Linked DNA regions of Salinarimonas sp.. The protein of the gene in region 2 interacts with the protein of the main gene of each other region in a pairwise test. Links are inferred from orthologs where the notes say so. Each region holds a gene or a part of one and is shown on either strand. Other genes may lie near its edges. The genes, in order: uvrB and uvrA.

Evidence for each region.
Region 1: the proteins of uvrA (region 2) and uvrB interact in binary tests that used the Escherichia coli proteins (3 or more experiments, as listed by UniProt). The link is inferred for Salinarimonas sp. from one-to-one orthologs.

What each region holds. Positions count from the first base shown.
Region 1 is NZ_CP157794.1:1,676,163-1,691,123, forward strand. The notes cover bases 4,162-7,392. They hold uvrB (excinuclease ABC subunit UvrB), read right to left. Parts: upstream 7,083-7,392; coding sequence 4,362-7,082; downstream 4,162-4,361. Other genes in these bases: ABL310_RS07805 (serine/threonine-protein kinase), read left to right, coding at 4,162-4,345; ABL310_RS07815 (phospholipase D-like domain-containing protein), read left to right, coding at 7,221-7,392. Also shown: ABL310_RS07785 (hypothetical protein), read right to left, coding at 191-670; ABL310_RS07790 (helix-turn-helix transcriptional regulator), read left to right, coding at 815-1,069; ABL310_RS07795 (protein phosphatase 2C domain-containing protein), read left to right, coding at 1,202-2,257; ABL310_RS07800 (serine/threonine-protein kinase), read left to right, coding at 2,292-3,290; more of ABL310_RS07805, read left to right, coding at 3,287-4,161; more of ABL310_RS07815, read left to right, coding at 7,393-8,699; ABL310_RS07820 (molybdopterin oxidoreductase family protein), read left to right, coding at 8,816-10,906; ABL310_RS07825 (hypothetical protein), read right to left, coding at 10,935-11,402; scpA (methylmalonyl-CoA mutase), read right to left, coding at 11,506-13,692; ABL310_RS07835 (methylmalonyl-CoA mutase family protein), read right to left, coding at 14,083-14,961. UniProt on the Escherichia coli protein: The UvrABC repair system catalyzes the recognition and processing of DNA lesions. A damage recognition complex composed of 2 UvrA and 2 UvrB subunits scans DNA for abnormalities.
Region 2 is NZ_CP157794.1:3,517,749-3,533,095, reverse strand. The notes cover bases 5,269-8,885. They hold uvrA (excinuclease ABC subunit UvrA), read right to left. Parts: upstream 8,532-8,885; coding sequence 5,469-8,531; downstream 5,269-5,468. Other genes in these bases: ABL310_RS16235 (fasciclin domain-containing protein), read left to right, coding at 8,865-8,885. Also shown: accC (acetyl-CoA carboxylase biotin carboxylase subunit), read left to right, coding at 1-1,151; aat (leucyl/phenylalanyl-tRNA--protein transferase), read left to right, coding at 1,177-1,854; ABL310_RS16260 (GNAT family N-acetyltransferase), read left to right, coding at 1,948-2,511; ABL310_RS16255 (cold-shock protein), read right to left, coding at 2,584-2,793; ABL310_RS16250 (IlvD/Edd family dehydratase), read right to left, coding at 3,019-4,824; ABL310_RS16245 (hypothetical protein), read right to left, coding at 5,030-5,245; more of ABL310_RS16235, read left to right, coding at 8,886-9,383; ABL310_RS16230 (MarR family transcriptional regulator), read right to left, coding at 9,443-9,976; ABL310_RS16225 (N-acetylglutaminylglutamine amidotransferase), read left to right, coding at 10,100-11,878; ngg (N-acetylglutaminylglutamine synthetase), read left to right, coding at 11,929-13,671; ABL310_RS16215 (osmoprotectant NAGGN system M42 family peptidase), read left to right, coding at 13,671-14,834; argC (N-acetyl-gamma-glutamyl-phosphate reductase), read right to left, coding at 14,968-15,347. UniProt on the Escherichia coli protein: The UvrABC repair system catalyzes the recognition and processing of DNA lesions. UvrA is an ATPase and a DNA-binding protein. A damage recognition complex composed of 2 UvrA and 2 UvrB subunits scans DNA for abnormalities.

The DNA.
Region 1 (14,961 bases), 1.8 Mb from region 2 along the record:
CGCTCGTTCCGCGGAAAACGCACGGCCCCGCTTCGCACGGTCTTTCTTGCGTCTGTGCAAGTAACGAGGCGGATGTGAGGAGCGAACGGGGGTGTTCGTCGCCGGCATGCGCGCCTGGACGCATTTTCCTCCTTCGTGTTCCCCCGACCGCACGCGGCGCGCCGCCGCGGCGGGTGCGGTCACGCAGCGTTCACGAATCCGTGTTCATGCAAAGTGCGGACGGCGCCAGCCGCCGCGGCATCCAGTATTCCGCCACCGGCTCCGGCAGGGCGGCGTCGCGCTCCAGAACGCGGCGGATGGTCCAGAGGTGGCGCACGAGCCGCTCGAGCGCCGGGCCCGGGGCCTCGTCGGCGACAGCGACCATCTCCGCCTCGCCCGCGGCCAGCACGAGCGCGAGCAGCGCCCCCTCCCGCGAGCCGACCGAGAGATACGCCGCCCGCGTGGCGAGGCGGTCGAGCGCCCGCCCGAGCCGGTCCATCTCCGCATGCGCCGCCTGTCGCTCGTCCGGGGTGGGCGCGTCGATCGCCCGGCCGTCGCAGAGGTGCTTGCGGGCGATCATCGCGTCGGCCTCGCGGGCGAGGGCTCGGAGGGGGCAGTCTGCGTGGGGGTGGTCGGGCCGCGCGAACGGGCTCGCGGCCGCGGGGGCGGCCGGGATCGGGGAGGGGACCATGACGGGCTCCTTCGGGGCGAGCGGGTCTGGCGCGCGCGATGGCGCGCACGGGGGTGGCGGGGATCTCTTGATGCCATTAGTATCATACGGGCGGACCGCCCTCGTCAATACCAAAAGTATCGAAGCGATCTAGAAAGTGCGCCGATGGCCGGCAATCCGCCCCGCATCACCTCCGAGCAGGTCCGCGCCGCCCGCGGCCTCCTGCGCTGGACCCAGCAGAAGCTCGCCGAGGAATCAGGGGTCTCGCTCCCCACGATCAAGCGCCTCGAGGCCGAGGCGGGCCCGGTCGGCGGGCTCAACATGACCGCCACGACGCTGCGCCGCGCCTTCGAGGACGCGGGGGTGGTGTTCATCGACGCCAACGGGGGTGGGGTGGGAGTGCGATTCCGGGAGCGCTGACTTCGACTACGAGCCTCCCCGACTCGCCCAGTCCTCTGATAACGTGCTTGTGGAGCGTGCGTCGGTGCACTACCCGTTCTCACGGTGGCATCGCCGCTTGGTGCGCATTGCTCGGGAGGCTGAGGAGTACAGGTGAGCGAAAAGAACCTTCTTTATCTCAGGGATTGGCTGTTCGAGGCAGTCCGAGACCGAGCAAGTCGCATCGTGCAGCCGCTAGGGATTTTCTTGGCGACGGACGTCGGCGTTGAGCGATCCGAGAACCAGGATCGTGTGGCCGTGATGTCCTGCGCCCGGCCGCCCGGAGAGAGTTTCGTTTGTGCCGCCCTTAGCGACGGCATGGGGGGAATGGTCAACGGTTCGGAGTGTGCGGCAATGACACTAGCCGCCTTGTTTCACTCGCTTCGCCGACATCAGGGCCCTTTCGAAGAGGCCTTGTTCCAAGCAGTGAATTTCGCCAACGAGCGAGTGTTCGAGTTCGCAAAGGGAAAAGGTGGTGCAACTTTATCAGCTATAATTGTTTCGGAAAATGCGACTTACGTGGTCAATGTTGGTGATAGCCGTGTCTACTCAACCAAAGAACAAAATCTCTTCCATTTAGCTCGTGAGACAAAGGATGATACCTTTGAAGAATTGTTCTCAAGGCCGAACCGCGGGCTCATTCAGTATGTTGGTATCGGCGAGGGGCTTGTTCCACATATTGGGCGACTCGATCCTGACATAGCAACAATATACATAACATCAGATGGAATTCATTATCTAGATCAGCACCTATTAACGGAAATGATTCGAAAGGCTCCCGAACCCAAGGCTGCCGCGGAGCGGCTCGTTGCTCTCGCGAGGTGGTTCGGGGGACACGACAACGGATCCATTGTGGCGTTGCGGCCCAAGGAGATTCAACCGGAACTCGTCGCCCGAGACCTACCCATCATTGAAATTTGGAGCGTGACTGATAAACTGACTATCATGATCGATGAAGCGCGTGTTGCGAATCGGCCTATCTCCGATAGAAGAGGCAGGGAGGGCGATCAAACTCCGGATGAGCGGTTGAAGCCGAAGGGGCGACCGACCAGACCTGGGCGCTCGTCACGCCGGAAGAAGCGCGACACCAGCCAGTCAGCGGGTCGAGACCAGTTGCGCATTGAGGTTGAGCAAATTACTGGGAGCCACGATGATATTGATCGCGAATAGGTATGAGCCGACCGGCAACGCGGCTTGGGGCGGAATGTCAGAAGTACACGAGTGCCTAGATAGGCACCTCGATCGGTATGTAATGCTCAAGCGCGTGAAGCGTGTTGGCGACTTTAGACGCCTCCTAGATGAACAGAAGGCGCTTCTGGCGGTCCGCTCACCTCACGTAGTGCAGCTTTTGGATATAGTTTCATATGAATATCAAGGAGAAGATGAGAACGGGTTGATCCTTGAGAAGATCGAAGGTGTCGACTTAGAAGGCCTTGTATTGAAGAGCGAAGCCGAGCAGCTTCATGCTGCTTGGCAAATTGCATGTGGATTAACGCATATTCATTCTGCTAACGTAGTTCATCGAGATATCAAACCGCAGAATATCCGCGTTTCCAGTGAGGGCACCGTGAAGATTCTTGATTTCGGACTTTCACGGAGCGTAGGCGTGGATAGTAAGACTAGGTCAGTAATCGGGACCTCAGAATTCATGGCTCCAGAACTTTTCGGAGAGCAGACGATAAGTTTTAGCTCATCGGTTGATATTTATGCTTTCGGCGTGACGTTGTTAAAGATATTCAACATCGCGATTCCTCCTGTAAAGCGGGGATCGACGCCCGAAGAGATCTTAAGGGCGATATCTGATAATTCTTCAGCTTTCCAACACGATCTAGCACTCCTCATCTCAAAGTGTCTTGCACCCGTCCCGAACCGGCGACCTTCGAGTGAAGAGGTTCAGCTTTTTTTTGAGCAGAAGCTGCTTCATAACCGGCATCGAGGCCGTATCTTGCTTGGTGGCAAGGTCCACGAAATCAATAAAGATAAGCGAGCGCTTACTTTGTCGACAAAGGAGTGTAAGCTATCAATAGAGTATGACGGGAAAGAATTCACGGTGAAGAGCGTGATGGGCCGTGTCATGCTGAACAATCGCCCTGCAGTTCCTGGATCAAGAATGATACCGGCCTGCGTGATTTCGTTTGAAGGAAGCAACTCTCCGCGTACTTTCACAACTTTTGAGACCAATAGCCCGCAGGTGCAGATATGATCGGCAGTGTGCTTTCTGGACGGTACCGGGTCGTCAAGCATATCGGCCAAGGGGGCATGCAGAGTGTTTTCCTGGCTAAGGACCAGCTACTTGATAAGAACGTTGCTTTAAAAACTCCGCTGCCTGGCGAAAAGGCGAAGCGTTTCCGGTCTAGTGCGATCCTTGCCGCCAAGGTGAACCACCATAACGTAGCCAAAACACTTGACTACTTTGAGCAGGATGATGGTCCATTTTTGATTGAGGAGCTTGTCGAAGGAGCAGATCTTGAAACGGCAACTTTATCGCAGTTTCAGTTCGTGGATCCGTATCTAGGAATGAAGATATTTTCGAAACTCGCTCGTGGTTTGCGGGCCTCGCACGAGGCCGGGGTTGTGCACAGAGACCTAAAACCGTCTAATGTGCTTGTCTCTGCTGATCCGAACTTGTCAACAGTCAAGATCACCGATTTCGGTATCGCTACACTCGCGCAACAATTCTTCGATGAGCAAGGCGGAGAGTTGACCAAATCGACCGCTGGCACTGTTAAGGGCGCCCTGCCGTATATGGCGCCTGAGATGATGTTCAGACAACCTGGAGAGCACCCCGGGCCAGAGGCGGACATATGGTCCCTTGCAGCATTGATGTTCCGAATATTAGCAAAGTCTTATCCCTTTGGCCAAGGTATGCTCGCAGCCGTGCGCGTTGCATCTGGCAAGCTTGAGCCGTGGCCCAAGTTCATGACAGCAAATCAACACTACGCAGAGGCCTCAAAAGATTTGCAAGATCTTATTGTGTCTTGTCTTAAAAGCTCAATTGAGGAGAGGCCCAGTCTGGCAGATATCATCACGCGCCTTGAAGAGATGCACGCAATCAATCTTGAGAGAAAAACGGCAAAAGTAGTTAGAATACAGTATGGAACCCAATATTTTGCCCTCTCGGACAGTGGTGAAGACGTTTTCTTTCATGTCGAAAGTGTATATGGCACCACAAGAATAAAGGTTGACGATCGTGTGATGGTTTCACTTCACCCAGGTACTCCGTACTCCCGGGCACATCCGGTAGTGAAGCTAGCATAGTTCGTCTCCCCCCCCCTCACCCCCTCTTCCCCTTCCTCCCCCTATACTTCGGCGCCTGCCCCGGCCGCCCCTCCATGCTCCGCCCCGCCGGCCGCGGCGCCACGGCGCCCGCCCCCAAGGGCCGCTCCCGGTCCGTCCCCGGCCCCATCTCCCCCGGAACCGGCTTCGCCACCCGCGTCCCGCCCTTCGGCCGCCCGCCGCGCGCGTCCCCGGCGCCGTAGCGTCCGGCGCCCGCCTCGATGTCCCCCTGCCGCGCCATCGGGTCGTCGCCGACCAGCAGCTCCGTTTCCTGCAACCTCTTCAACTCGTCGCGCAGCCGGGCGGCCTCCTCGAATTCCAGGTTGGCGGCCGCCTCGCGCATGCGCTTCTCGAGGTCGGCCATGATGGCCTTGAGATTGTGCCCGACGGTCGCGCCGGCCTCGGCCAGGCCCGTGTCGACCCGCACGTGGTCGCGCTCGTAGACGCTCTCCAGGATGTCGCCGATGGCGCGCTTGACGCTCTCCGGGGTGATGCCGTGCTCGGCATTGTAGGCGAGCTGCTTCTCGCGGCGGCGCTCGGTCTCGGCCATGGCGCGCTGCATGGAGCCGGTGATCGTGTCGGCGTACAAGAGGCAGCGGCCGTCGACGTTGCGGGCGGCGCGGCCGATGGTCTGGATCAGCGAGGTCTCGGAGCGCAGGAAGCCCTCCTTGTCCGCGTCCAGGATGGCGACGAGCGCGCATTCGGGGATGTCGAGGCCCTCGCGCAGCAGGTTGATGCCCACCAGCACGTCGAAGGCGCCCAGCCGCAGGTCGCGGATGATCTCGATGCGCTCCAGCGTGTCGATGTCGGAATGCATGTAGCGCACCCGCACGCCGTTCTCGTGCAGGTACTCGGTGAGATCCTCCGCCATGCGCTTGGTGAGGACGGTGGCCAGCGTGCGGTAGCCGCGGCGCGCCATGTCCTTCACCTCGCCGAGCAGGTCGTCGACCTGGCTCTTGGCGGGGCGGACCTCGACCACGGGGTCGACGAGGCCGGTGGGGCGGATGACCTGCTCGACGAAGATCCCGCCGGTGCGGTCCATCTCCCACCCGCCGGGGGTGGCGGAGACGTGCACCGATTGCGGGCGCATGGCGTCCCATTCCTCGAAGCGCAGCGGGCGGTTGTCCATGCAGGAGGGCAGGCGGAAGCCGTACTCGGCCAGCGTCGCCTTGCGCCGGAAGTCGCCGCGATACATGCCGCCGATCTGCGGCACGGTGACGTGGCTCTCGTCGGTGAAGACGAGCGCGTTGTCGGGCAGGTACTCGAACAGGGTCGGCGGCGGCTCGCCGGGGCGGCGGCCGGTGAGGTAGCGCGAATAGTTCTCGATGCCGTTGCAGGCGCCGGTGGCCTCGATCATCTCGAGGTCGAAGGTGGTGCGCTGCTCCAGCCGCTGCGCCTCGAGCAGCCGGCCCATCTTGTTGAGCTCGGCGAGGCGCTGCTTGAGCTCCTCCTTGATGCCCTTGATCGCCTGCTGGAGGGTGGGGCGCGGGGTGACGTAGTGCGAGTTGGCGTAGACCTTGACGAACTCGAGCTCGGCGGTCTTCTGCCCGGTGAGCGGGTCGAATTCCTGGATGGTCTCGATCTCGTCGCCGAACAGCCCGATGCGCCAGCCGCGGTCCTCCAGGTGGGCCGGGAAGAGCTCGATGACGTCGCCGCGCACCCGGAAGGTGCCGCGGGTGAAGTCGGACTGGATGCGCTTGTATTGCAGCGCGACGAGGTCGGCGATGAGCTGGCGCTGCTCGATGCGCTCGCCCTGCTTCAGGGAGAACGACATGGCGGTGTAGGTCTCCACCGAGCCGATGCCGTAGATGCACGAGACGGAGGCGACGATGATCACGTCGTCGCGCTCGAGCAGCGCCCGCGTGGCCGAGTGGCGCATGCGGTCGATCTGCTCGTTGATGGACGATTCCTTCTCGATATAGGTGTCCGAGCGCGGGACGTAGGCCTCCGGCTGGTAATAGTCGTAGTAGGAGACGAAGTATTCCACCGCGTTCTCGGGGAAGAACGACTTGAACTCGCCGTAGAGCTGCGCGGCCAGCGTCTTGTTCGGCGCCAGGATGAGGGCGGGGCGCTGGGTCTCCTCGATCACCTTCGCCATGGTGAAGGTCTTGCCCGAGCCGGTGACGCCGAGCAGCACCTGGTCGCGCTCGTGCTCCTCCACGCCCTTGCACAATTCGGCGATGGCGGTGGGCTGGTCGCCCGCCGGCTTGTACTCCGACCGCATCACGAAGGCACGGCCGCCCTCCGACTTGTCGGGCCGTGACGGGCGGTGCGGCGTCCAGAGCTTGCCGTCCTTGAACAGCGGGTTGCCGGAGGTGAGCAGGTCCTCCAGCGCCTTCACCGTGGCGGAGACGCCGCCGCCGGCGAGATCCTCCGGCGGGGGCAGCGCGGAGGGCTTCCTCGGGCGGCCCCCCTTGCGGGCGGGGGAGTCCGCGGGCTCGGCGAGATCGCGGGCGGCGGGGGGCGCGAGATCGGGGTCGAGCTCGCCCACGAAGCCGGTCTCGAAGCCGCGCTGCGGCGCCTCGGCGAAGCCGGTGACGCCGGTCTCGCCCTTCTTCTTGCTCAGCGCCGGGTTGAGCAGCTCGGCCAGGTGCTCGTCGAGCGGCTTCAGCTCCGGCTTCTGCGCCTTCGGCCGCGCGCCCTTGCGCGCGGGGGCGCCGGAATCGGAGGTGGGGGCGGACGGGGATTTCGCCGGGGATTTTTTCGGGGTGCGAGCCATGGGGGGAATATGGGCGGAGTCGCGCCCGGGGGAAAGGTGGGGACGAGGCCTTCACCGAACGACCCGCGGGAACGGAACCGCGTCCCCACGCTCCCGGTTCTCCCGCAGCACCGGCCGCGCCGCCGGGGGAGGAGATTCATGCCGACGCACGCCGCTCGCGAGCCCGACGGGGCCGCGCCCGACCGGATTCTGCGCCCTGGCGAGACCTGCTGGCGCATCGCCCATGCCGATCGCGCCGGCTTGATCGTCGACGCGCAGCATTATTTCAAGGCCGCCAAGGAGGCGATGCTCGCCGCCGAGCATTCGATCATGCTGATCGGCTGGGATTTCGACCTGCGCATCCTGCTCGAGCCGGAGGGGTCGACGCTCGAGGGGCCGAACGGGCTCGGCGACTTCCTGCGCTGGATCGCCAAGCGGCGGCCGGACATGCAGATCAACGTTCTCAAGTGGGACCTCGGCATGATCCAGGCGCTCGGTCGCGGCTCGACGCCGCTGATGATCCTGGACTGGACCACCGACAAGAACGTGCGCTTCCACCTCGACGGCGCGCATCCCCCCGGCGCCGCGCACCACCAGAAGATCGTGGTCATCGACGACGTCTTCGCCTTCTGCGGCGGCATCGACATGACCGCGGACCGCTGGGACACGCGCGCCCACGGCGACCACGACGATCGCCGCCGCCGCCCCGGCGGCCAGCCCTACGGTCCCTGGCACGACGCCACCATGGCGCTCGACGGCGACGCGGCGAAGGCGCTCGGCGACCACGCCCGCGAGCGCTGGAAGCTCGGCGCGGGCGAGGATCTCGAGCCCCCGCCGCCGCGCGCGCCGCTCTGGCCGTCCTCGGTGGCGCCGACCTTCGTCGACGTCGACGTCGGCATCGCCCGCACCGCGCCCCTGTTCGGCAACTACCCCCGCGTGTTCGAGGTGGAGAGCCTGCTGCTCGCCTGCATCCGCGAGGCGCGCGAGACGATCTATTGCGAGAGCCAGTATTTCGCCTCCCGCACGGTGGCGGAGGCCATCGCCGCGCGCCTGCGCGACCGCGACGGGCCGGAGATCGTGATCGTCAACCCGCTCTCCGCGGACGGCTTCCTGGAGGCGGCGACCATGGATTCGGCGCGGGCGCGGCTCCTCAAGCTCGTGCGCGACGCCGACCGGCACGACCGCTTCCGCATCTACACGCCGGTTACGCAGGAGCGCGAGGACATCTACGTCCACGCCAAGATCCTGATCGTCGACGACCGGCTGATCCGCATCGGCTCGTCGAACCTGAACAACCGCTCCATGGGCTTCGACACGGAGTGCGACGTCGCCGTCGAGGCGGTGGCGGGGGCGCCGGACGAGGCGCGCATCCGCGAGCGCATCCGCGAGGTGCGGGCCGACCTGCTGGCCGAGCACCTCGCCTGCTCGCCGCAGGAGGCGCACGCCGCCCTCGCCGAGCACGGGCTGGTGCGCGGCATCGAGAGCCTGCGCAAGCCGGGCCGGGCGCTCGAGCCCTACGAGCCCGATCCGGTCAGCCCGGTGGAGGAGATCCTCGCCGAGAACGACCTGCTCGACCCCGAGCGCCCGCCGAAATGGCTGCGCCGCGCCAAGGCGACGCTGCTCGCGCCGCTGCGGTGAGCGGGGAAACAGCGCCGCAGGCGCGCAGGGGATGACAGGCGTCGCAGCTCTCGCGGCGTTCCATCCCGCGCGTCCCCGCTTCCCACGGCCCCCGCGTTCTGGCACAACTCCACCCCATGAACGCACCGCCCCGCATCGCCCGCCGCTCGTCCGTCTGCCCGCACGATTGCCCCTCGACCTGCGCGCTCGAGGTGGAGGTGATCGAGGGGCGCTCCATCGGGCGCGTGCACGGCGACCCGACCCAGAGCTACACGGCCGGCGTGATCTGCGCGAAGGTCGCGCGCTACGCCGAGCGCATCCACCATCCCGACCGGCTGACGCATCCGCTGATCCGCACCGGCGCGAAGGGGGAGGGCGCCTTCCGGCGGGCGAGCTGGGACGAGGCGCTGGACCTGATCGCCGGGCGCTTCCTCGCCGCCGAGGCGGCGCACGGGCCGCAGACGGTGTGGCCCTACTACTATGCCGGCACGATGGGCCTCGTCATGCGCGACGGCATCAACCGGCTGCGGCACGCCAAGCGCTATTCCGGCATGTTCGCGACCTTCTGCACGAACATGGCCTGGACCGGCTACATCGCCGGAACGGGCAAGCTCGCGGGGCCGGACCCGCGCGAGATGGCCAAGTCCGACTGCGTGGTGATCTGGGGCACCAACGCGGTGCACACGCAGGTCAACGTGATGACCCACGCCATCCGCGCCCGCAAGGAGCGCGGCGCGAAGATCGTCGTCGTCGACGTCTACGACAACGCCACGATGAAGCAGGCGGACGTCAAGCTGCTGCTGCGTCCCGGCACCGACGGGGCGCTGGCCTGCGCGACGATGCACGTGCTGTTCCGCGACGGGCTCGCCGACTGGGACTACCTGCGCCGCTACACCGACTGCCCGGACGAGCTCGCCGCGCATCTCGAGACGCGAACCCCCGCCTGGGCCGAGGCCATCACCGGCATTCCCGCCGCGGAGATCGAGGCCTTCGCCCGGCTCGTGGGCGAGCGCCGGCGCACCTACTTCCGGCTCGGCTACGGCTTCTCGCGCCAGCGCAACGGCACGGCGAACATGCACGCGGCGTCGTGCATCGCGGCGGTGACCGGCGCGTGGCAGCACGAAGGCGGCGGCGCCTTCCACAACAACGGCGCGATCTTCCACTGGAACAAGTCGCTGATCGAAGGCCACGACCTGCGCGACCCGACGGTGCGCATGCTCGACCAGTCGCAGATCGGTCGCGTGCTCCTCGGCGACGCCGAGGCGCTGCGCCACGGCCCGCCGGTGACGGCTCTGTTCATCCAGAACTCGAACCCCGTCTCGGTGGCGCCGGAGCAGGAGCTGGTGAAGGCCGGCTTCGCGCGCGAGGACCTGTTCACCGTCGTGCACGAGCAGTTCGTCACGGAGACCGCGGCCTATGCCGACGTGGTCCTGCCGGCGACCATGTTCATGGAGCACGACGACCTCTACCAGGGCGGCGGGCACCAGCACATCCAGATCGGCCCGAAGCTGGTCGATCCCCCGGGCGAATGCCGCTCCAACCACGAGGTGATCGCGGCGCTCGCCGAACGGCTCGGCGCGGAGCATCGCGGCTTTCGGATGACGCCGCGGGAGATCATCGACGAGACGCTCTCCGTCTCCGGCTGGGGCTCCCTCGCGGCCTTGGAGGCGGATCGCTTCCGCGACGCGCAACCGCCGTTCGAGGAGGCGCACTACCTGAACGGCTTCGCCTGGCCGGACGGCCGGTTCCGCTTCCGGCCGGACTGGACGAAGGTCCCGGCGCCGACGGCCGGAGCCATGGGCCCATGGGCCGACATGCCGTCCCTGCCGGACCATTGGGCGGTGACGGAAGACGCGACGCCGGACCATCCCTTCCGGCTCGCGACCAGCCCGGCGCGGCACTTCCTCAACTCGACGTTCACGGAGACGCCGACCTCGCGGGAGAAGGAGGCGCGGCCGAGCGTGCTGATCCACCCGGAGGACGCCGCCGCGCACGGGATCGCGGACGGGGACGAGGTCGCGCTGGAGAACGCCCGCGGGCGCGTCCGGCTCGCGGCGCGGCTGTTCGCGGGCGTGCGCCGGGGCGTGCTGATCGCGGAGGGCATCTGGCCGAACGCGGCCCATCCGGACGGGCGGGGCATCAACACGCTGACCGGCGCCGATCCGGTGGCGCCCTACGGTGGCGCGGCGTTCCACGACATCCGGGTGCGGATCGCGCGGGCGGGCTAGCCGCGTCGGCGAACCCGCCTGCGCGCTCTCAATGCCCGCCTTGGCTCAGGCGCGCGTCGCGCGGTGCGCTGAGGATCTCGCTGAGCGATTGGGAGATGTGGCGCGCTTCCTCGTCCTGGAGGCGCAGCATGATCGGCGGCAACCGTCCCGCGCGTAGCGAGACGACGGCGTGCCCGTCCTGGTCCAGGCCGATGTCGATCGTCGGGGACGTCACGTCGACGACCTCCCCCTCGATCGTCTCGACGCCCTCGCCGTCGCCGCCCTCCTCCTCTTCCGCCAGCTGGCGGGCGAGCTCCTCGGTGAGCTCCTCGTCGGTGAAGGCCTCCTCGAGCTCGTCCTCGTCGAGGGCGTCGTCCATCACGTCGAGCAACTGGGTCAGGGCCGAGGCGAGCGTCCGCGCCGCGCCCGCATCCATCACGATCGCGGTCGATTGGTCGTCCTTCTGAAACGACAGCTGAATCTTGTCGCCTTCGACGGAAAGTGAGATGCCGGCCATGATGCTCCTTTCGGCGGTCCCCGTTATATGGGAGCGAGGCGGGGGTCCTGTCCAGAGGCGGCGGCGGATGGGAGGAAAAGCCCGCGCGGCCGACTCCGTTCCGTCACTCCGCCGCTTGGCGCGGTTCGTATCCGAGCCGCCGGTTGAGCTCGAAGACGAGCTTCTCGGCCGCGTCCGCGATCACGGTGCCGGGCGGGAACACCGCGGAGGCGCCCATCTCGAGGAGCGTGGGCACGTCGTCGGGCGGGATCACGCCGCCGACCACGATCATCACGTCCCCGCGATCGTAGGCCTCCAGAGCCTTCTTCAGCTCGGGCACCAGCGTCAGATGCCCCGCCGCCAGCGACGACACGCCGACGATGTGGACGTCGTTCTCGATCGCCTGACGCGCCGCCTCCTCCGGGGTGGCGAAGAGCGGACCGATGTCGACGTCGAAGCCGAGATCGGCGAAGGCGGAGGCGATCACCTTCTGGCCGCGATCATGGCCGTCCTGGCCCATCTTGGCGACGAGGATGCGCGGGCGCCGCCCGTCTTCCTCCTCGAAGGCCTCGACCAGCTTGCGCACGCGCTCGACTGCCGGCGACATGGCTCCGACCTCCCGCTTGTAGACTCCCGAGATCGAGCGGATCTCGGCGCGATGGCGGCCCCAGACGCTCTCCAGCGCCGCCGAGATCTCGCCGACGGTGGCCTTCGCCCGCCCGGCCTCGACGGCGAGCGCCAGGAGATTGCCCTCGCCGGTCTCCGCCGCCTTGGTCAGCGCCGCGCAGGCGGCGTCGACGGCGCCCTGGTCGCGCTCGGCGCGCAGACGCGCGAGCTTGTCCAGCTGAAGCGTGCGGACATTGGCGTTGTCGACCTTGAGCACCTCGACCGGGCGCTCGTCGAGCGGCTTGAACATGTTGACGCCGATGACCGCCTGGTTGCCGCTGTCGATCCGCGCCTGGGTGCGCGCCGCCGCCTCCTCGATCTTCAGCTTGGGCACGCCGGCCTCGATGGCCTTGGCCATGCCGCCGAGCGCCTCGACCTCCTCGATATGCGCCATCGCGGTCTTCGCCAGCTCGGCGGTCAGCCGCTCGACGAAATGCGAGCCGCCCCAGGGGTCGATGACACGGGTCGTGCCGCTCTCCTGCTGGAGGAAGAGCTGCGTGTTGCGGGCGATGCGCGCGGAGAAGTCGGTGGGCAGCGCCAAGGCCTCGTCGAGCGCGTTGGTGTGGAGCGACTGGGTGTGCCCCTGCGTCGCCGCCATGGCCTCGATGCAGGTGCGCGTGACGTTGTTGAACACGTCCTGCGCGGTGAGCGACCAGCCGGAGGTCTGCGAATGCGTGCGCAGCGCGAGGGACTTCGCGTTCTGCGGCTCGAACTGCTTGACGAGCTTCGCCCAGATCAGGCGCGCCGCGCGCAGCTTCGCCACCTCCATGAAGAAGTTCATCCCGATCGCCCAGAAGAACGACAGGCGCGGGGCGAACTGGTCGATCGTCAGCCCCGCCGCGAGACCGGCGCGGATGTACTCGACGCCGTCGGCGAGCGTGTAGGCGAGCTCGAGATCCTGCGTCGCCCCGGCCTCCTGCATGTGGTAGCCGGAGATCGAGATGGAGTTGAACTTCGGCATCTTCTGCGAGGTGAAGGCGAAGATGTCCGAGATGATCCGCATGCTCGCCGAGGGCGGGTAGATGTAGGTGTTGCGAACCATGAACTCCTTGAGGATGTCGTTCTGGATCGTGCCGGCGAGCTTGTCGGCCGGCACGCCCTGCTCCTCGGCGGCGACGATGTAGAGCGCCATCACCGGGAGCACCGCGCCGTTCATGGTCATCGACACGCTCATCTGGTCGAGCGGGATGCCGGAGAACAGAGTGCGCATGTCGTAGATGGAATCGATCGCGACGCCCGCCATGCCGACGTCGCCGGCCACCCGCGGATGGTCGGAATCGTAGCCGCGGTGGGTGGCGAGGTCGAAGGCCACCGAGAGCCCCTTCTGCCCGGCCGCGAGATTGCGCCGGTAGAAGGCGTTCGAATCCTCCGCCGTCGAGAAGCCGGCGTACTGGCGCACGGTCCACGGCTGGGTGACGTACATGGTCGGGTAGGGTCCGCGCAGATAGGGCGCGATCCCCGGCGTCGTGTCGACGAAGCCGAGCCCCGCGCGGTCCTCTGCGCTGTAGGCGCCCTTCACCGGGATGCCTTCCGGCGTCTCCCAGGGCGCGCCGGCCTCGGCGCCGGCCGCGGCCTCGCCGCGCGCGGCGCGGGCGAAGGGAACGCTGGTGAAGTCGGGCAGGGTGCTTCCGAGATTGGCGCTCATTGGCAGGCCTCTACACGTGCTGTCACCCCGGGTCGCGAAGCGGGCCCGGGGCCCAGATCCTCGGGGGTGTGTTCAGCGTGCGCGCAAGCGCGCGCGTCCACGAACGCCGCCGCAAGCGTGTCGCGCCGCGGCGTGTCGCAATCCGGGATGACACTCCCCCCTGTCATCCCGGGGGCCGAAGGCAGCCCGGGACCCGGAACCTCCGGCGACTGTTCAGCGTGCGCGAAGCGCGCGCGTCCCGCGCCCGTAACGCAGGCGTTCGCGTCGCGGGACGCGGCGTTGCACGCCGCTCCACGATCGTCGGCGGATATGGGTCCCGGACTTGCTTCGCAATCCGGGATGACAGCGGGTGGCGTCATGCTTGGAGGATGAGCGCACCGGCTCGCGATATCAAGCACGGGCGGCCTCCTCGGCATGGGCGAGCGCGTCCTCGAGCAGCCCGAGCAGGTCGACGCCGATGGAGACGAACGCGTCGACGCCCGCTTTGCGCCAGGCCTCCTCGTCCGCGCCCGGGCGGCCGGCGAGGTAGAGACGGGTGCAGCCGGCGGCCTTCATCGCCTGGGCCGCCGCGACGGCCTCGGTCTCGTAGAGCGCGTCCGACGAGCACAGGCAGGCGATGGTCGCGTCGGACTCGGCGAAGGCGTCCGCCATGGCGGCGTGGTCCGGGAAGCCGTCGTTGCCGAGCGCGGCGATGCCGCCCGCCTCGAAGGCGTTCTTGGCGAAGGTGGCGCGGGCGTTGAAGGCGGCGAGCGGGCCGATATTGGCGAGGAAAACCGCCGGGCGCTTGCCGTGGGCGGCGAGGAGCGCGTCGGACCGGTCGCGCAGGCGCTCGTAGGGCTCGGCGTCGCGCCGGCGCGGCAGCGGCGCGAGCGTCACGGGCGCGACGCCGGCCGGCGCGGCCATGAGCCGGGCGAGGCCCGCGCCGTCGGCCGCGGCGGCGACGAGGTCGGCGAAGGCCGCGACGGGCCTGGCGTTCGCGTCGGCCTCCGACGAGGGCGGGGCGGGATGTGGCGCGTCGTCCACCGCCATCGCCACCGCCACCGGCTTCTCGTCGAGGAACGGGAATTCCGAGACGCCGGTGATGGCGTCCTTGCGCTTGGCGAGGGCGGCGTCCCGCGCGGCGCGGGTCGCGCGGACGCGCTCCTGCAGGGCGCCCGTGCGCAGGCTCTCGACGATCCCGCCTTCGGCCTCGACCTCCTGGAACAGCGCCCACGCTTTCTCGCACAGGGCGTCCGTGAGGCCCTCCAGCGCGCCCGAGCCGGCCGCCGG
Region 2 (15,347 bases):
GCGAGATCACCGGCGCCGACGCGATCCACCCCGGCTACGGGTTCCTGTCGGAGAACGCCCGCTTCGCGGAGGTGCTGGCGGACCACAAGATCGCCTTCATCGGGCCCAAGCCCGAGCACATCCGCATCATGGGCGACAAGATCGAGGCGAAGCGCACCGCCAAGCGCCTCGGCATCCCCTGCGTGCCCGGCTCCGAGGGCGGCGTCGACGACGAGGACAGCGCGCGCCGCGTGGCGGCGGAGATCGGCTATCCCGTCTTGATCAAGGCCGCCGCCGGCGGCGGCGGGCGCGGCATGAAGGTCGCGCGCGACGAGGGCGAGCTCGTCCACGCCTTCGTCACCGCCCGCACCGAGGCCAAGGCCGCCTTCGGCGACGACGCGGTCTATATCGAGAAGTACCTCGAGAAGCCCCGCCACATCGAGATCCAGGTCCTCGGCGACGGGCGCGGCAACGCGATCCACCTCGGCGAGCGCGACTGCTCGCTGCAACGCCGCCACCAGAAGGTCTGGGAGGAGGGCCCCTCGCCGGCGCTCAACGCCGAGGAGCGCGCCCGCATCGGCGGGATCGTCGCCAAGGCAATGCAGGAGCTGCACTACGCCGGCGCCGGCACGGTGGAATTCCTGTACGAGAACGGGGAATTCTACTTCATCGAGATGAACACCCGTATCCAGGTGGAGCATCCCGTGACCGAGATGATCACCGGGATCGATCTCGTGAACGAGCAGATCCGCATCGCCGCCGGCAACCCGCTCACGGTCCGCCAGGAGGACGTGCGGATCGAGGGCCACGCGGTGGAGTGCCGCATCAACGCCGAGCATCCCGCGACCTTCCGGCCCTCGCCCGGCACCATCACCTATTTCCACCCGCCGGGCGGGCTCGGCGTGCGCGTCGATTCCGCCGCCTACCAGGGCTATCGCATCCCGCCGCACTACGATTCGCTCGTCGGCAAGCTGATCGTGCACGGCCGCACGCGCAACGAGTGCCTGATGCGCCTTCGCCGCGCCCTCGACGAGTTCGTCGTCGACGGCGTCGACACGACGCTCCCCCTTTTCAGGACGCTCGTTCGGAACCAAGATATCCAGAACGGCCTGTACGACATCCATTGGCTGGAGCACTTTCTCAAGACCGGGGGGCTGGACGAAAGCCCGTGACCCCCGGCGCGCCCACGGGACCCTGATGCACAGCGGCATCGTCCAGATCACGCCGGAGATCGTCCTGCGCGCCTACGCCGCGGGCATCTTTCCCATGGCGGAGAGCGCGGAGGATCCCGGCATCTACTGGGTGGAGCCGCGCGAGCGCGGGATCATCCCGCTCGACGGCTTCCACGTGAACAAGCGCCTCGTCCGCACGGTGCGGGCGGACGTGTTCGAGGTGCGGGTCGACACCGATTTCGAGGGCGTCATCGACGGCTGCGCCGCGCCGGGGCCGGACCGGGAGAAGACCTGGATCAATTCCCGCATCCGGCGCATCTACGGCGACCTGTTCGACCTCGGCTATTGCCACACGGTGGAGGTCTGGGACGGGAACGCGCTCGTCGGCGGGCTCTACGGGGTGAGCCTCGGCGCCGCCTTCTTCGGCGAGAGCATGTTCCACCGCGCCCGCGACGCCTCGAAGGTGGCGCTCGTCCACCTCGTGGCCCGCCTCAAGCGCGGCGGCTACATGCTGCTCGACACGCAATTCGTGACGGAGCACCTCGCGCAGTTCGGCGCGAGCGAGGTCTCGCGGCGCGAGTACAAGCGCCTGCTCGGCGAGGCGCTCGCCTACGAAGCGCGCTGGGACGCCTGGCCCGTGGGCGAGCCCGTCTCGGGCGCGCAGGCGCTCGACATGATCGCCACGAAGCGGCGCATGCCGTGAGGGGAGGGCCGCCTCCGGCGGCCGCGGCCCCTGGACGCTCGGCGCGAGCCGAGACATGCTCTCGGTCGACCCACGTCCCGAGGAAGCCGTCGCATGCCCGCCAGTCCCGCCTCCATCCGCGCCGCGAGCCCCGCCGACGAGCCGGCGCTCGCGCGGCTCTATGCGGCCGCGTTCCCGGAGGAGGACCTTTTTCCGATCGTGAAGGCCCTGTCGGGGCTCGGCGACGTGGTGCTCTCGCTCGTCGCGACCGCCGACGAGCGAGGGGGCGGGCAACCGGAGGGAACGCGGGCGCCGATCCTGGGGCACGTCGCCTTCAGCCGCTGCGGGGTGGACGGGCGCGCGGCGCCGCTGGCGCTGCTCGCGCCGCTCTGCGCGGCGCCGGAGGCCCAGCGCGGCGGGATCGGCTCGGCGCTGGTTCGGGAAGGCTTCCGCCGCCTCGAGGAGGCGGGCGTGCGGCGCGTGCTGGTGCTCGGCGATCCCGGCTATTACGGCCGCTTCGGATTTACGCCCGAGACCGCGATCGCGCCGCCCTACGATCTTCCCGAGGCGTGGCGCGCGGCCTGGCAGGGGGCGTCGCTCGGCGACGGGCCGGCGCCGCCGCCCGGCCGGCTCACCCCGCCCGGGCCGTGGATGCGGCCCGCGCTATGGGGGCCGTGAGCGCGGCCCGAAACGAAAAGCGCCGGCCTTTCGGCCGGCGCTCTCGCGTCTCGTTGGCTCTCGCGGCGCGGATTACGCGACGGCGAGCTTGTCCGCCGAGGACTTGCCGGTGCGGCGGTCGGCGACGATCTCGTAGGAGACCTTCTGGCCCTCGTTGAGGCCGCGCAGGCCCGCGCGCTCGACGGCGGAGATGTGGACGAACACGTCGTTTCCGCCCTCGTCGGGCTGAATGAAGCCGTAGCCCTTGGTCGTGTTGAACCACTTCACGGTGCCGGTCTGCATGACGATTCCTTTCAAGGCATGCTGGTAGGCTCGGGCGTGCGCGACTGGCGCCCGCCCATGGGATATCGATGTCTTGGTAGAGGGGTCGTCAGCCGCGCCGTGAAGCGCTCCTGGCCAAGTCGTCCGGCCGAAAACTCGATGCTGTTCAGATAAGGGGGAAATGGGGCGTTTCCAAGATGGCCGGCGTGGATATTTTCGCGGCTCCGCGCCGGCCCCGCCCACCCCTCAATGATTGTCCCGCGGCACCCCGAACGTCGAGGCGATGCGCTGGTACTTCACCGCGGGCTTCAGCGTCATGCCGTCCGACAGCTGGTCGACCATGGCGCGCTGGATCTCCTGCCAGGGCGTCTGGCTCGCCGGGTGGGGGAAGCCGCCCTTCGCCGCGAGATCGGCGCGGCGGCGCTCCAGCTCCTCGGGCGGGAGCAGGATGTCGGCCGAGCGCTCGTTGAGGTCGATGCGGATGCGATCGCCCGTCTGCAGCAGGGCGAGCCCGCCGCCCGCCGCCGCCTCGGGGGAGGCGTTGAGGATCGAGGGCGAGGCCGAGGTGCCGGACTGGCGCCCGTCGCCGATGCAGGGGAGCGCCCGCACGCCGCGGCGGATCAGCTCGCCCGGCGGCTGCATGTTCACCACCTCCGCCGCGCCGGGATAGCCGATCGGCCCCGCCCCGCGCATGATCAGGATCGCGTCCTCGTCGATGCCGAGCGCCGGGTCGTCGATGCGGGCGTGGTAGTCCTCCGGCCCGTCGAACACGACGGCGCGGCCCTCGAAGGCAAGCGGGTCGTCGGGGCTCTCGAGATAGCGCTGCGCGAATTCCTTCGAGATCACGCTCGTCTTCATGATGGCGCTCTCGAACAGCGTGCCCTTGAGATGGAGGAAGCCCGCCTTCTCGCGCATCGGCCGCTCGTAGGGGCGGATCGTCTCGCGGTCCCAGGAATGCTTGCCGCGGCAATTCTCGCCGATCGTATGGCCGTTGGCGGTGATCGCGCCCTCGTGGATCTTGCCGACGTCGATCAGCTCGGCCAGGACGGCGGGCAGGCCGCCGGCCCGGAAATATTCCTCGCCGAGGAAGCGCCCGGCCGGCTGCATGTCGACGAGGAGCGGGATCTCGAAGCCGACCCTCTCCCAGTCGTCGCAATCGAGCGGCACGCCCACGTGCTTGGCGATGGCGTTGACATGGATCGGCGCGTTGGTCGAGCCGCCGATGGCGGAGCAGGCGACGATCGCGTTCTCGAAGGCCTCGCGGGTGAGGATGTCGGAGGGCTTCAGGTCTTCCCACACCATCTCGACGATGCGCTTGCCCGTCTCGTAGCTGATCTGCCCGCGCTCGCGATAGGGCGCCGGGATCGCCGCCTGGCCGGGCAGCGACATGCCGAGCGCCTCGGCGAGCGCGTTCATGGTCGAGGCCGTGCCCATCGTGTTGCAATGGCCGTTCGAGGGCGCGGAGGAGCCGACGATGTCCATGAATTGCTGGAAGTCGATCTCCCCCGCCGCGTGCCGCTCGCGCGCGGCCCAGATGACGGTGCCCGAGCCCGTGCGCGCCCCGTCCATCCAGCCGTTGAGCATCGGGCCGACGTTGAGCGCGATCGCCGGGATGTCGACGGTCGCCGCCGCCATCAGGCAGGCGGGCGTGGTCTTGTCGCAGCCGGTGAGCAGCACCACGCCGTCGAGCGGGTAGCCGTAGAGCACCTCGACGAGGGAGAGGTAGGCGAGGTTGCGGTCGAGCGCGGCGGTGGGGCGCTTGCCGGTCTCCTGGATCGGGTGGCAGGGGAACTCGAGCGCCAGCCCGCCCGCCGCCGTGATGCCGTCGCGCACGCGCTTGGCGAGCTCGAGGTGGTGACGGTTGCAGGGCGCGAGATCCGAGCCGGTCTGCGCGATGCCGATGATCGGCTTGCCCGAGCGCAGCTCCTCGCCGGTGAGGCCGTAGTTCAGGTAGCGCTCGAGATAGAGCGCCGTCATGCCGGGGTTCTCGGGATTGTCGAACCACAGCCGCGAGCGCAGCTGGCTGGGCGTGATGCGGCGGTCTGCGGGCATGGCGGCGTTGCTCCCTCGTGTTTCCTCGAGAGGGATCATACGCGCGCTTGCGCGCCTGTCGACACGGCGGCGGGCTCCTTCGTGTTCGGGAAATGCAAGCCGGCCAGCGCATCGGCGCGCGGATGCCGGCGCGCGAAGGCGCCCATGAAAAAGGGACCCCCGGTGCGGAGGTCCCCGTCCGTTCCGGCCGCCTCGGCGGCCCGCCTCACGCCTCCGCGAGGCGGCTCTCGTCGACGGCGCGCATGTGGGGCTCGCGCTCGCTCTTGATGTGGTAGATCGCCTCGCCGTCGCGCTCGCCGGGGACGATGCGGATCACCTCGTAGGTGAGGGCCATCTGGTTGGGGTGGATGCGGATCATCTGCCGCTCGTCCGCGACGAGCCGCACCTTGTCGCCCAAAGAGAACCGCGCCTGGTCCAGCATGGTCGTGCCTCCTTCCGTGTTGGGGAGACAACGCCTGAGCTTCGAAGGAGTTCGGAGCTTGGCGGGAAGATTCCTGGAATGGGAACATATGTCGGGCGCCGGCATCGCCCCGCAGAGGGGTGGGCCGCATCGGCAGCCCGGAGGGGAGGGCGCGCGCCCGGCCCTCCCCACCCGTCGGCCTTCGGCCTCCTCCCTCCCCTGCGGGGAGGGGCCGGGCGGCGTGTCATTCCGCCGCCTGACGCGTCGCGCGCTTGCGCGCCGGCTTCTTCTCCGCGGCGGGTTTCTTCTCCCCGGCTCCTGCCTTCTTCCCCACCGCCTTCGTCGGCGTCTTCGTCGGCGTCTTGCCCGCCGTCCCGGCCGCGTCCTCGGTCACGCCGACCGTCTTCATCGGCCGGCGCGCCAGCACCTCCGCCAGGAACCGGCCCGTATGGCTGGCCTTCGCGGCGGCGATCTCTTCCGGCGTGCCCTCGGCGACGATGGTGCCGCCACCGTCGCCGCCCTCGGGGCCGAGGTCGATCACCCAGTCGGCGGTCTTGATGACCTCGAGATTGTGCTCGATGACGACGACGGTGTTGCCCTGGTCGGCGAGCTCGTGCAGCACCTCGAGCAGCTTCGCCACGTCGTGGAAATGCAGGCCCGTGGTCGGCTCGTCGAGGATGTAGAGCGTGCGGCCGGTGGCGCGCTTGGAGAGCTCCTTGGAGAGCTTCACCCGCTGCGCCTCGCCGCCGGACAGCGTGGTCGCCTGCTGGCCGACCTTGACGTAGCCGAGCCCGACGCGCGCGAGCGTCTCCATCTTCTCGCGGATCGAGGGCACCGCCTTGAACAGGTCGCGCGCCTCCTCGACCGTCATGTCGAGCACGTCGGCGATGGACTTGCCGCGATACTTCACCTCCAGCGTCTCGCGATCGTAGCGCTTGCCCTTGCAGACGTCGCAGGTGACGTAGACGTCCGGCAGGAAGTGCATCTCGATCTTGATGACGCCGTCGCCCTGGCAGGCCTCGCAGCGCCCGCCGCGGACGTTGAAGGAGAAGCGGCCGGGAAGGTAGCCGCGGGCCTTGGCGTCCGGCAATTGCGCGAACCACTCGCGGATGGGCGTGAAGGCGCCCGTATAGGTCGCGGGGTTCGAGCGCGGGGTGCGGCCGATGGGCGACTGGTCGATGTCGATGACCTTGTCGAGATGCTCGAGCCCCTCCAGCCGGTCGTGCGGGGCGGGATGCTCCATGGCGCCGTTGAGCTTGCGCGCCACGGACTTGTAGAGCGTGTCGACGACGAGCGTCGACTTGCCGCCGCCGGAGACGCCGGTGACGCAGGTGAAGGTACCGAGCGGAATCTCGACGTCGACGTTCTTGAGGTTGTTGCCCCGTGCGCCGACGACCTTCAGCGCCCGGCTCTTCTGGCCCTTGCGGCGCATCTTCGGCGTCTTCACCGCCATCTCGCCGGTGAGGTACTTGCCGGTGAGCGAGGCGGGGCTCGCCATCACCTGCGCGGGCGTGCCCTTGGCGATGATCTGGCCGCCGTGGATGCCGGCGCCCGGCCCGACGTCGACGACGTAGTCCGCCTGCAGGATGGCGTCCTCGTCGTGCTCGACCACGATCACCGTGTTGCCGAGGTCGCGCAGCCGCTTGAGCGTGCCGAGCAGCCGCTCGTTGTCGCGCTGGTGCAGGCCGATGGAGGGCTCGTCGAGCACGTAGAGCACGCCTGTGAGGCCGGAGCCGATCTGCGAGGCGAGGCGGATGCGCTGGCTCTCGCCGCCGGACAGCGTGCCCGAGGCGCGCGAGAGGGTCAGGTACTCGAGCCCCACGTCGTTGAGGAAGGTCAGCCGCTCGCGGATCTCCTTGAGGATCCGCCCGGCGATCTCCGTCTGCTTCTCGTTGAGCCGCGCCGGCAGCGCCTCGAACCAGCCGTGCGCCTCCTTCACCGAGAGCCGCTTCACGTCGCCGATGTCGCAGGCGGCGATCTTCACCGCGAGCGCCTCGGGCTTGAGCCGCTTGCCGCCGCAGGCGGCGCAGGGCGTCTCGGACATGTAACGCGAGATCTCCTCGCGCGCCCAGTCGCTCTCGGTCTCCTTGTAGCGCCGCTCGAGGTTGGGGATCACGCCCTCGAAGGGCTTCTTCACCTCGTAGGCGCGCAAGCCGTCGTCGTAGGCCATGCGCACGGCCTCGCCGCCCGAACCGTAGAGGATCACCTCCCGCGCCCTCGACGGCAGGTCGCGCCAGGCGACGCTGGTCTTGAAGCCGTAGTGCTTGGCCAGCGCGTCCAGCGTCTGGCCGTAATAGGGCGAGGTCGACTTCGCCCAGGGCGCGATCGCCCCGCGCTTCAGGGTGGCGCTCTCGTCCGGCACGATCAGGTCCGGGTCGATGCGCATCTCGTGGCCGATGCCGTCGCAGGTCGGGCAGGCGCCGAAGGGGTTGTTGAACGAGAACAGCCGCGGCTCGATCTCGGGGATGGTGAAGCCGGAGACCGGGCAGGCGAATTTCTGCGAGAAGGTCATGCGCTTGGGCGCGCCGCTCTCGTCCTTCTCGTCGGCCCATTCGATCACGGCGATTCCGTCGGCGAGCTCGAGCGCGGTCTCGAGGCTCTCGGAGAGCCGCGCGCCGATGTCCTCGCGCACCACGAGCCGGTCCACCACCACGTCGATGTCGTGCTTGAACTTCTTGTCGAGGGCCGGCGCGTCGGGGATCTCGTAATAGGCCCCGTCGATCTTCACGCGCTGGAAGCCCTTCTTCTGCCACTCGGCGAGCTCCTTGCGGTACTCGCCCTTGCGCCCGCGGATCACCGGCGCGAGCAGGTAGAGCCGCGTCTTCTCCGGCAGCGCCAGCACCCGGTCGACCATCTGCGAGACGGTCTGGCTCTCGATCGGCAGCCCCGTGGCGGGCGAGTAGGGCACGCCGACGCGCGCCCAGAGCAGGCGCATGTAGTCGTAGATCTCGGTGACCGTGCCCACCGTCGAGCGCGGGTTCTTCGAGGTGGTCTTCTGCTCGATGGAGATGGCCGGGGAGAGCCCGTCGATCTGGTCGACGTCCGGCTTCTGCATCATCTCGAGGAACTGGCGCGCATAGGCCGAGAGGCTCTCGACGTAGCGCCGCTGGCCCTCGGCGTAGATCGTGTCGAAGGCGAGCGAGGACTTGCCCGAGCCCGACAGCCCCGTGAGCACGACGAGCTTGTCGCGCGGGATCATCAGGTCGACGTTCTTGAGATTGTGCTCGCGCGCCCCGCGGACGGAGATCACGCGGGCGGTGGGATCGCCGGCGCGGGCGCGGTCGAACAGATCGTCGAGATCGGACATGCGGATGAGGCTCGTCGAAAGGAAGACGGACGGGGGCGGGCTCGGGACGCAGAGCACGCCCGCGGACCGCGTCGATATAGTGCGCCGACGCGCGCCCGCCATCGCCCCGGCCGCTCGGCGGCCCTGCGAATCGCGCACGCGACGCCGCACCCTCGGGCGGGCCGCCTCCTGGCTAGAACAAAACCGATACGATCGCAAGTCGGCGCATCCGCCTTCGGCCAGGACCTGCGCCCGATTTTCTCCGGCCGTTCACGCGGACCCGAAGCCGAACTCGCGCGTTGTAGAGCGCGCCGGGGGGCATGAGGAAAAGCCCAATTCACCAAGGAGAGCTTCATGCACACGATTCTCGCCCGCGGCGCCGCCGCGGCCTTCGCCGTGTCCCTCGCCGCGGCCCCGGCCCTCGCCCAGGAGCAGTCGATCGTCGAGCTGGCGTCGGGCAACGACGACCTCTCGACCCTCGTCACCGCCGTGCAGGAGGCCGAGCTGGTCGACACGCTCTCCGGCGAAGGGCCCTACACGGTCTTCGCGCCGACCAACGCCGCCTTCGAGGCGCTGCCCGAGGGCGCGCTCGACAATCTCCTCGCCGACCAGGAGCAGCTGCGCGGCGTGCTGATGTACCACGTCGTCGCCGGCGAGGTGATGGCGAGCGACCTCACGAGCCAGATCGAGGCCGGCGGCGGCCAGGCCGAGATCGAGACCGCCGGCGGCGAGACCCTCACCGCCAGCGTCGAGGGCGGCGAGGTCACGCTCACCGACCAGCAGGGCAACACGGTGACCGTCGCCCAGGCCGACATCGACGCCTCGAACGGCGTCGTCCACGTCATCGACGGCGTGCTGATGCCCGGCATGTGATCGTTCGGGGGGACACCCGAGACGCGAGGGCCGCGGGCGGGAACGCGCGCGGCCCTTCCTTACGCCGCCGGCTCCGCCGCCTCGCCCCTCAGCATGCCGGCGACCGCCTGGAAGGCCGCGACCAGCGCCCGGCGCTCGGCCGCCGGCAGGCGTGCGAGGTCGCCCAGGGCCGCGGGCGGCAGCAGGGGAGGGGCCTCGACCAGCGCCGCCGCGCCGGCCGGCGTGAGGCGCGTGTGCACGATCCGCCGATCGGCGGCATTGCGATAGCGCTCGACGAAACCGCGCTCCTCGAGCTTGTCGAGGATCGAGACCACGGTGCCGGCCGAGAGATCGCAATGGCGCGAGAGCAGGCTCGTCGTCACCTCGCCGCGGGCGCGCACGGCCTGCATCACCACGATTTGCGGGATGGTCAGTCCCGAGACCCGCGAGACCGCCTTGGAGCGCGTGTCGATGGCCTGCGCGATCACGCGGATCGCCTTCATCAGCGCCTCGATGTCGGCGGCCGTGGGATCCGCCTCGGCGAGCCCCGCGAGCGGGGCTGGGGGCGCCGCCGCGCCGGCGGGAACGAAGCGCAGCCGTTCGTCGTTCGTCATGCGAAAACCTCCGGAGATCATTTGACATCAAAACGTTCGAGCTGTAAACATTCGATCTCAAACGAACCCGGAGAGATACCGCGCCCGCTGCCGGCGGGGGCCAAGAGAAAGCGAAACCACGACATGTGCGGAATTTGCGGCGCGCTCAGCTTCGACGGCAGCCCGGCTTCGGCCGACGCCATCACCCGGATGACGGATGCGATGGCGCCCCGCGGGCCCGATTCGGAGGGGGTGGTCGCCCGCGGCCGCGTGGCCTTCGGCCATCGCCGGCTGAAGATCATCGACCTGTCGAACAAGGCCGAGCAGCCGATGGTCGATTCCGAGCTCGGCCTCACCATCGCCTTCAACGGCTGCATCTACAACTATCCGGAGCTGCGTCGCGAGCTCGAGGGGAAGGGCTATCGCTTCTTCTCCACCGGCGACACCGAGGTGATCCTCAAGGCCTACCACGCCTGGGGCCCGGACTGCGTCCAGCGCTTCAACGGCATGTTCGCCTTCGCGATCCACGAGCGCGAGAGCGGCCGCGTGGTGCTCGCGCGCGACCGCTTCGGCATCAAGCCGCTCTATCTCGCCAAGACGGCGAACGGCCTCGTCTTCGCCTCCTCGCTGCCGGCGATCCTCGCCGCCGACGAGAGCGTGGACCGCTCGGTCGATCCGGTGGCGCTGCAATTCTACATGTCCTTCCACGCCGTCGTCCCGGCGCCGTGGACCATGATCAAGGGCGTGCGCAAGCTCCCGCCGGCGACGATCCGCGTCATCGAGGCCGACGGCGCCTCCACCGAGCGGCGCTTCTGGGCGCTCGACTTCACCCGCACGGCCGAGGACGAGGAGCGCTCCTTCGAGGAGTGGCGCGACCTCACGCTCGACGAGCTGCGCAAGGCGGTCGCCCGCCGCATGGTGGCGGACGTGCCGGTGGGCGTGCTCCTCTCCGGCGGCGTCGATTCGAGCCTGATCGTCGGCCTCCTCGCCGAGGCCGGCCAGTCGGGCCTGCGCACCTATTCCATCGGCTTCGAGGAGGCGAACGGCGAGAAGGGCGACGAGTTCGTCTATTCCGACCTCATCGCGAAGCACTACGACACCGACCACACCAAGATCTTCATCCCCTCCACCGACATGCTGGACGCGCTCCCGGCGACGATCCGGGCCATGTCCGAGCCGATGGTCTCCTACGACAATGTCGGTTTCTATCTGCTGTCGCGCGAGGTGGCGAAGCACGTCAAGGTCGTGCAGTCCGGCCAGGGGGCGGACGAGGTCTTCGCCGGCTACCATTGGTACCCGAAGGTGGCGGGCTCCAACGACCCCGTCGGCGACTACGCCGAGGCCTTCTTCGACCGCTCGCACGCCCGGCTGAACGAGCATCTCGCCCCGGGCTGGCGGGTGGACAAGGACGAGGCGCGCGCCTTCGTCGAGGCGCATTTCGCGCAAGCCGGCGCGACCGACCCGGTCGACAAGGCGCTGCGTCTCGATTCCACCATCATGCTGGTGGACGATCCGGTGAAGCGCGTCGACAACATGACCATGGCCTGGGGCCTCGAGGCCCGCGTGCCGTTCCTCGACTACGAGCTCGCCGAGCTCGCCGCGCGCATCCCGTCCCGCCACAAGCTGGCGCACGGCGGCAAGGGCGTGCTCAAGGAGGCCGCGCGCAAGGTCATCCCGGCCGACGTCATCGATCGGCCGAAGGGGTATTTCCCCGTGCCGGCGCTGAAATACATCGAGGGACCGACGCTCGACATGGTGCGCGACACCCTCACCTCGCAGAAGGCGCGCGAGCGCGGCCTGTTCTCGGAGGCCTACCTGCAGCGGCTCTTCGACGACCCCCGCTCGGCGATCACGCCGCTGCGCGGCTCGGAGCTGTGGCAGGTGGCGCTGCTCGAGACCTGGCTGCAGAGCCACGGCCTGTAAAGCGCGGCCGATCCGAATCGCACACCCGTGACGGAAACCGGGGGCAGACCATGACCGACCTGAACCGCACCGACGCCGATCCCGCCCGCGTCGACCCCGCCGCCGTGCTCGCGCGCCCCAACGCCGCGATCGATTGCGGCTGGGGCCGGCTGCTCTTCGGCCAGACCTTCGACGACGTGACCGAGCTCGCCGAGGCCATGCGCGGCGAGCGGCCCGACCGGCGCGACATCGCCGTCTACGTGCGCGACCCGCACGTGGCGCTCGCCGCCGCGCCGCAGGAGATCTTCCTCGACCCGTCCCACACCTACCGGCTCGACCTCGCCTCCTACGAGAAGAGCGAGCGGCCCTATCACGGCTTCACCGTGCGCCGGCTCGACTCCCGCGCGGACGCCGACGCGGTGAACCGCATCTATGCCGGGCGCAGCATGGTGCCGGTGCCGCCGGAATTCTTCTGGGCGCGGCGGGATTCGCGGGCGATCATCCACCTCGTCGCCGAGGACGACGCGTCCGGCGCCATCGTCGGCACGGTGACGGGCGTCGATCACGCCCGCGCCTTCAACGATCCGGAGAGGGGCTCCTCGCTCTGGTGCCTCGCCGTCGACCCGCAGGCCACGGCGCCCGGCGTCGGCGAGGCGCTGGTGCGCGAGCTGGCCGAGCTGTTCAAGGCGCGCGGGGCGGCGTTCATGGACCTCTCGGTCATGCACGACAACGAGCACGCCATCGCGCTCTACGAGAAGCTCGGCTTCGAGCGCCTGCACGTGTTCACCTTGAAGCGCAAGAACCCGATCAACGAGAAGCTCTTCGCCGGCCCCGGCCCGGAGGAGACCCTCAACCCCTACGCCCGCATCATCACCAACGAGGCGCGCCGCCGCGGCATCGACGTCGAGGTGACGGACGCCGAGGGCGGCTTCTTCCGCCTCACCTACGGCGGGCGCTCGGTGCATTGCCGCGAGGCGCTCTGCGAGCTCACCACCGGCGTCGCGGTCTCGATCTGCGACGACAAGGCGGTGACCCGCCGCATCGTCGCGCGCGCCGGCGTCGTCGTACCCGAGCAGATCGAGGCCGGCGGCGACGAGGCCGCCCTCGCGGAGTTCCTGCGGACGCACGGCGCCGTCGTCGTCAAGCCCGCGCGGGGCGAGCAGGGCAGGGGCGTCGCGGTGGGCGTCGAGACCATGGACGACCTGCGCGCCGCGATCGAGGTCGCCAAGGAGCAGTGCGAGCGCGTGCTGATCGAGCAGAAGGTCGCGGGCGAGGACCTGCGCCTCGTCGTCATCGACTACCGCCTGGTCGCCGCCGCCGTGCGCCGGCCCGCGCGCGTCGTCGGCGACGGCGAGCGCACGATCCGCGAGCTGATCGAGCGCCAGAGCCGTCGGCGCATGGCGGCGACGGGGGGCGAGAGCCGCATCCCCCTCGACGGCGAGACCGAGCGCTGCGTCGTCAAGGCGGGCTTCTCCCTCGACGACGTCGCGCCCGACGGGCAGGAGGTGGTCGTGCGCCGCACGGCGAACCTGCACACGGGCGGCACGATCCACGACGTCACCGCCCACGTCCACCCCCGCCTGGTCGAGGCGGCGGTGAAGGCGGCGCGGGCCATCGACATTCCCGTGGTCGGGATCGATTTCATGGTTCCCTCGCCCTACGAGCCGACCTACGCTTTCATCGAGGCGAACGAGCGGCCCGGCCTCGCCAATCACGAGCCGCAGCCGACGGCGGAGCGGTTCGTGGACCTGCTCTTCCCCCTCTCCATCCCGGCCGCCGTGCGGCAGGCCCATTCCTACGAGCGACGAGACTGATGCACCGGCTGACGATCGACACGGCGTACCTGAGGGACAGGCTCGCCGAGCTCCTCGGCATTCCCTCTCCCACCGGCTACACCGATTCGATCGTCCGCCACGTCTGCCGTGAGCTGGAGCGGCTCGGGCTGTCCTACGACATCACCCGCCGCGGCGTGGTGCGCACCAAGCTCACCGGCAAGCGCCACAAGCCGGCGCGTGCGCTGGTCGGGCACGTCGACACGCTCGGCGCGCAGATCATGCAGCTGAAGGCCAACGGCCGGCTCGAGCTCGTGCCCATCGGCAATTGGTCGGCGCGCTTCGCCGAGGGCGCGCGCGCCACGATCTTCTCCGAGAAGGGCACCTATCGCGGCACCATCCTGCCGCTGAAGGCCTCCGGCCACGCCTTCAACGAGGGCGTCGACGAGCTGCCGGTGGGCTGGGACTATGTCGAGCTGCGCGTCGACGCCATGAGCCGCGCCCGCCACGACCTCGTCAAGCTCGGCATCGACGTCGGCGACATCGTCGCCATCGACCCGCAGCCCGAATTCCTCGAGAACGGCTTCATCGTCTCGCGCCATCTCGACGACAAGGCCGGCGTCGCCGCCATGCTCGCCGCCATCAAGGCGCTCACCGAATCCGGGATCGAGCCCGACGTCGACACGTTCTGGCTGTTCACCATCGCCGAGGAGGTTGGTGTCGGCGCCTCCGCCGCGCTCGGCGAGGACGTCGCCGCCATCGTCTCCGTCGACAACGGCGTCTCGGCGCCCGGCCAGAACTCGGACGAGTTCGGCGTCACCATCGCCATGGCCGACCAGACCGGGCCCTTCGACTTCCACCTCACCCGCAAGCTGGTGCGCCTCGCCCGCGACAACGACATCCGCTTCCAGAAGGACGTCTTCCGCTACTACCGCTCGGATTCCGCCGCCGCCCTCGTCGCCGGCCACGACGTGCGCACCGCGCTGATCACCTTCGGCATCGACGCCTCCCACGGCTACGAGCGCATCCACATGCACGCGCTGCGCTCGCTGGCCGAGCTGATGACGGCCTACGTCTCCTCGCCGGTGGAGATCACCCGCGACGTCAACGAGATCCAGCCGGGGCTGCGGGGCTTCACCCACCAGCCGATGTCGCGGGCGGAGCAGAGGGCGGCGGTGCCGCCGGCGGAGGAGAGTGGGGTGTAGGGGGGCGCGACGCCGCCATCTCCCCGAAGGGGAGGTGGGCCGCGTCAGCGGCCCGGAGGGGCGGGCGCGGTCGTTGCGGACGCTCCCCACCCGTCGGCTCTTCGAGCCTCCTCCCTCACCTGCGCCGGTCCCGTCACCCCAGGCCCAGCATCAGCCCGATGTTCTGCACCGCGGCGCCCGACGCGCCCTTGCCGAGATTGTCGAGGCGGGCGACCAGCAGCGCGTGGCGCATGCCCTCGTTCGCGTAGACGCGCAGTTCGAGGGCGTCGGTGCCGTTGAGCGCCTCGGGCTCGATCCGGCTCTCGCCCGCGGTCGGGACGACGCGCACGAGCCCGCCCTCGCCGTAAGAGGCGGCGAGCGCCGCCTCGAGGTCGGAGGCCTTCGGCGATCCCGGCAGCGCGTCGAGGTGGAGCGGCACGGACACCAGCATGCCCTGGCGGAAATTGCCGACGGACGGCACGAAGATCGGCCGGCGGGCGAGCAGCGAATAGCCCTGCACCTCCGGCACGTGCT